2 regions of the Kitasatospora sp. NPDC059973 genome follow, and region 1 is predicted to be linked to the other one. Evidence: riboswitches for the same ligand, from Rfam matches in the RefSeq annotation. Region 1 holds a riboswitch; the other holds the start of a gene.

Region 1 (2,382 bases):
GCACGTAGACGATGTCACCGAGCGCGTCGGCGGCGTGGGCGGTGATGCCGACCGTGGAGACACCGTCCTCGACGGCGGTCAGCCACTCGTGCTCCTTGGTGTACTGCAGGTGCTGGGGGTTGCTCATGGCGTCATTCTCCAGGATGGGAAGCGGGTACGACGAAGCGGGCCGCCGGACGGACGGCTTCGACGTGGATCTTCGGGGTGGTCAGGCCCGGGCGGGCGCGCTCGCGAGGCCTCGGCGGGCGCGCCCGACGGGCGTCAGCGGGCGCGCTTGTAGAACGGCAGCGCCACGACCTGCACCGGCTCGTGCTTGCCGCGCACGTCCACCGCGACGGTGGTGCCCGGGGCGGCGTGCGCCGCGTCCACGTAGGCGATCGCGATCGGCTTGCCCAGCGTGGGGGAGGGCGCGCCCGAGGTGATCCGGCCGATCGGCTCGCCGTCGGCGGTCACCACGGTGTACTCGGCGCGCGGCACGCGCTTGCCCTCGGAGACCAGGCCGACCAGCACCCGCGGCGGGTTGGCCTCGGCCGCGGCGGCGGCCTGCTCCAGGGCCTTGCGGCCGACGAACGCGCCCTCGTTGGTGGTCTTGTCGAAGCGGACCACCCGGCCGAGGCCGGCGTCGAAGGGGGTCAGGTCGGTGGAGAGCTCGTGCCCGTAGAGCGGCATGCCGGCCTCCAGGCGCAGCGTGTCGCGGCAGGAGAGGCCGCAGGGGACGAGGCCGCGGCCGGTGCCGGCCTCGGTCAGCGCCGTCCAGATGTGCGCGGCGTCGCCCGGGTTGCAGAAGATCTCGAAGCCGTCCTCGCCGGTGTAGCCGGTGCGGGCGAGCAGCACGTCGCGGCCGGCCACCTGGGCCGGGAGGATCGCGTAGTACTTCAGGCCGGGCAGGTCGGCCTCGGTGGTGTCGGCCAGGATCGCGGTGGACTCCGGGCCCTGGACGGCGATCAGCGAGTAGGTGTCGCGGTCGTCGGTGACGACGGCGTCGTAGCCCTTGGCGCGGGCGATCAGCTCGTCCAGCACCAGCTGGGCGTTGGAGGCGTTGGCGACGACCAGGAAGGCGTCCTCGCGCAGGCGGTAGACGATCAGGTCGTCCAGGATGCCGCCGTCCTCGGCGCAGATCATGGTGTAGCGGGCCCGCAGCTCGCCGAGCGCGGAGACGAAGCCGACCAGCGCGTGGTCCAGCATCGCGCCGGCCTGCGGGCCGGTCACGGTGATCTCGCCCATGTGGGAGAGGTCGAACAGACCGGCCTTGGTGCGGACGGCGAGGTGCTCCTCGCGCTCGCTGCCGTAACGCAGCGGCATGTCCCAGCCGGCGAAGTCGGTCATGGTCGCGCCGAGGGCGCGGTGCAGCGCGTCGAGCGCGGTGAGGCGGAGGGACGACATGGCCTGGAACTCCTCGGTCTGGGCACTCAGGTGTGCGCACGCCGGACCGGACCCGCTCGGGGACCGAGCCTGCGCGCGGGCATGCGGCGGCTGGGTCTCCCCATCTGTCGTCGAACCTGAGAGCTTCACCGCACGCGGGCCCGCAGCGCTTCACAGCTAACAGGACAGCATGGCGGCTTGCACCGTGGGTGGGCGCGCGACAGGGCCGTGCGCCGCTTTCCAGATGTGCCTAACCCGTGCGGTAGGGGGGCCTGAGAGATTCCGGGGAGGACTTGCTCCTTCGGCGCCGGCTGTACCGCCTCTCGGGGGCACTCCGGACTCTCCCGCGCGGGTTCGAGCGGCCGGTATGGAGTTGAGGTTCTCGGCGGGGAACACCCGCAGACGCGGACATCATGGCACGTCCCGGCGGAAGACGGGAGAGGGGCCCCGGGCCCGGCCCCGCCCGGCGGGTCCGGCCCGCACCCGCCACCGCCAGCCCACCGGTACCGCCCCGGCCCCGTACCGACCGGTACCGGCGCGCACCGCGGCCCCGGCCGCGGGCCCGCTAGGCTGCTCGGCGTCGGCGGACAGAGGACGGTACAGCGGCGGATGGGGTACCCGGTGGAGCAGCAGCAGGGGTGGGGCGGCCCGGAGGCGGCGCCGCCCGGCGGTGGATGGCCCGCGAACGAGCTGGAGCAGGTGCTCACGGCCGCGCTCGGCGATCCCGGCGCGACCCCCCGGGTGTTCGAGGTGCTCGCCCGCAGCCAGGTGTGGATCCCGCTGCCGGCCGGCGGCGACCCGCAGGGCCAGGCCCTGGACCTGCCGACCATCGAGCTGGCCGGCGACCCCTACGTCCCGGTCTTCTCCTCGCAGGAGGTGCTCCTCCAGCAGGCGCCCGGGATGGCCTTCGCGATCGCGCCGGTCTGGGAGTTCGCCCGCGGGCTGCCGCTGGGCGTGGGCATCGCGGTGAACCCGGAGGCGCCGGTGGGCATCCCGGTGCCGCCGCAGGGCGTCGCCGAG
Region 2 (2,382 bases), on a different contig from region 1:
ATGCCGCGGTCCAGCGCGTAGTCGCGGTCCGACAGGCGGCGCAGGTAGCGCAGCATGGCGGTCTCCGAGCGGTGGCTGTGGAAGACCGGGTGGGTCAGGTACTCGTCCTCGCGCAGCAGCGCGGCCGGCAGCGCCTCGGCGCTCTCCGGAGTCTCGACGCCCTCGACGCCGAACGCGGCCCAGACGCCCGCCAGGTGCTCGCGGGTGGTGGTCTCGTCGGTGGAGACCGAGATCCGGTCCTCGCCGTCCTGGTACACGTTGATGCCGTGGGCGCGGGCGGCCTCGGCGATCGCGGCGGCGCGGCCGGGGACGACCGCGGTGACGGTGTCGAAGAACTCGCCGTGCAGCAGCTCGACACCGCCGGCCCGCAGGCCCTCGGCGAGGGCGGCGGCGTAGCGGTGGGTACGGCGGGCGATGTCGGCCAGGCCGTCCGGGCCGTGGTAGACGGCGTACATCGAGGCCATCACGGCCAGCAGCACCTGGGCGGTGCAGATGTTGCTGGTCGCCTTCTCGCGGCGGATGTGCTGCTCGCGGGTCTGCAGGGCCAGCCGGTAGGCGCGGTTGCCGTCGGCGTCGACGGAGACGCCGACCAGGCGGCCGGGCAGCGAGCGGGCGTACTCGGCGCGCACCGAGAGGTAGCCGGCGTGCGGGCCGCCGAAGCCCATCGGCACGCCGAAGCGCTGCGAGGTGCCGCAGGCGATGTCGGCGCCGAGCGAGCCCGGGGACTTCAGCAGGGTCAGCGCCAGCAGGTCGGCGGCGACGGCGACGATCGCACCGAGGCCGTGGGCCTGCTCGATCACCGGGGCGAGGTCGCGGACCACACCGGTCGCGCCGGGGTACTGGAGCAGCACGCCGAAGACGCCGCGCTCGGCGATCTCGGCCGGGATGCCGGCGGAGAGGTCGGCGACGACGACCTCGACGCCGGTCGGCTCGGCGCGGGTCCGGATCACCGCGACGGTCTGCGGCAGGGTCTCGACGTCGACCAGGAAGACGCCGCCCTTGACCTTGGTGACACGGCGGGCCAGGGACATCGCCTCGGCGGCCGCGGTGCCCTCGTCCAGCAGCGAGGAGCCGGAGGTGGGCAGACCAGTGAGGTCGGAGACCACGGTCTGGAAGTTGAGCAGCGCCTCCAGGCGGCCCTGCGAGATCTCCGGCTGGTACGGCGTGTACGCGGTGTACCAGGCCGGGTTCTCCAGGACGTTGCGCAGGATCACCGGCGGGGTGAAGGTGCCGTAGTAGCCCAGGCCGATCATCGGCTGGAGGACGGTGTTGCGACCGGCCAGCTCGCGCAGCTCGGCGAGGACCTGCGCCTCGCTGCGGCCGGCGGGCAGGTCCAGCCCGGTGATGGAGCGGATCGCCTCGGGCACGGCGGTGGCGGCGAGCTCGTCCAGCGAGCCGTAGCCCACCTGGGCCAGCATCTTCTCCTGCGCGGCGACGTCGGGGCCGATGTGGCGGTTCTCGAAGGGGCTGGCCTGCTCGAGCTCGGTGAGGGTCACGGGGGTGGTGGTGCGTCCCGCGTTCGGCTGGGCGTTCATGGTGGTCGAGGCCTCCTGGTCACGGACCGGCGGGGGTACGCACGCCGGGCGGCACCGCCGCTGCGGACGACAGCGGACAGGCCTGGGGCGGACGGACCCGACAGGCCTCCCCCTCTGTCATCGGGACCTGAGAGCTTCACCCGCGCGAGGCGCTGTGGCGCCCCGCCGGCTTGCACCGTCGGTGAGGGTGGTGCCGCCGGCTCCCTCGCCGGCAGTCCTGCCCTGCTTTCCAGAGTGACCTATCCCACACGGTACGGATGCCTGAGAGATTCCGGGGAGGAGTTGCTCCTTCGGCGCCCCGACCAGCGACTTCCGCTCTCGGGGACTCTCCCGAGCGGGCTCGGCGGTCGCGCCCAGGGTACCAGCGGCAGGCGCCTCGATCACGGGTGCGTCCTGGCAGGTGAACAGCCGGTCCGTGACCCGGACGGCGCAGCACCGGGCCCGTCCGGCCGCACCCCGGTCGCGCCGGTCCGGTTCATGGCTTTTGGTGTGAAGTGGCGGATGGGACGGGCGGGCCGGCCGCCGGCCTGCGGGCGTTCCGCAGGCGCGACGCACTGGAGGAAAGAGTGCAGACCGATATCGACCCCCGGGACCTCATCGGCCACAAGGCGGTCGACCGCAACGGAGACAAGATCGGCACGGTCGACGAGGTGTACCTGGACGACGCCACCGGGCAGCCCGAATGGGCGGCCGTCCGGACCGGCATCTTCGGCCGGGACGCCTTCGTCCCCTTGACCACGAGCGAGTTCTCCGGCGACGAACTGCGGGTGCCCTACGACAAGTCCCTGGTGAAGGAGTCACCGGACTTCGGCGTGGGCCAGCACCTGTCACCCGCCCAGGAGCTCCA

What was found. Region 1 has a riboswitch for glycine ahead of gcvT (glycine cleavage system aminomethyltransferase GcvT). Riboswitches for the same ligand answer to the same signal wherever they lie in the genome.
Region 2: another riboswitch for glycine. It lies ahead of gcvP (aminomethyl-transferring glycine dehydrogenase); the one in region 1 lies ahead of gcvT (glycine cleavage system aminomethyltransferase GcvT).

What each region holds. Positions count from the first base shown of each region.
Region 1 is NZ_JBHWUI010000047.1:43,619-46,000, forward strand. It holds gene gcvH (glycine cleavage system protein GcvH) at 1-127, opposite strand, end outside; gene gcvT (glycine cleavage system aminomethyltransferase GcvT) at 262-1,383, opposite strand; glycine riboswitch at 1,613-1,719, opposite strand; gene ACFWA9_RS15670 (enhanced serine sensitivity protein SseB C-terminal domain-containing protein) at 1,972-2,382, shown strand, end outside.
Region 2 is NZ_JBHWUI010000125.1:21,932-24,313, forward strand. It holds gene gcvP (aminomethyl-transferring glycine dehydrogenase) at 1-1,535, opposite strand, end outside; glycine riboswitch at 1,775-1,878, opposite strand; partial or broken gene ACFWA9_RS28325 (PRC-barrel domain-containing protein) at 2,102-2,382, shown strand, end outside.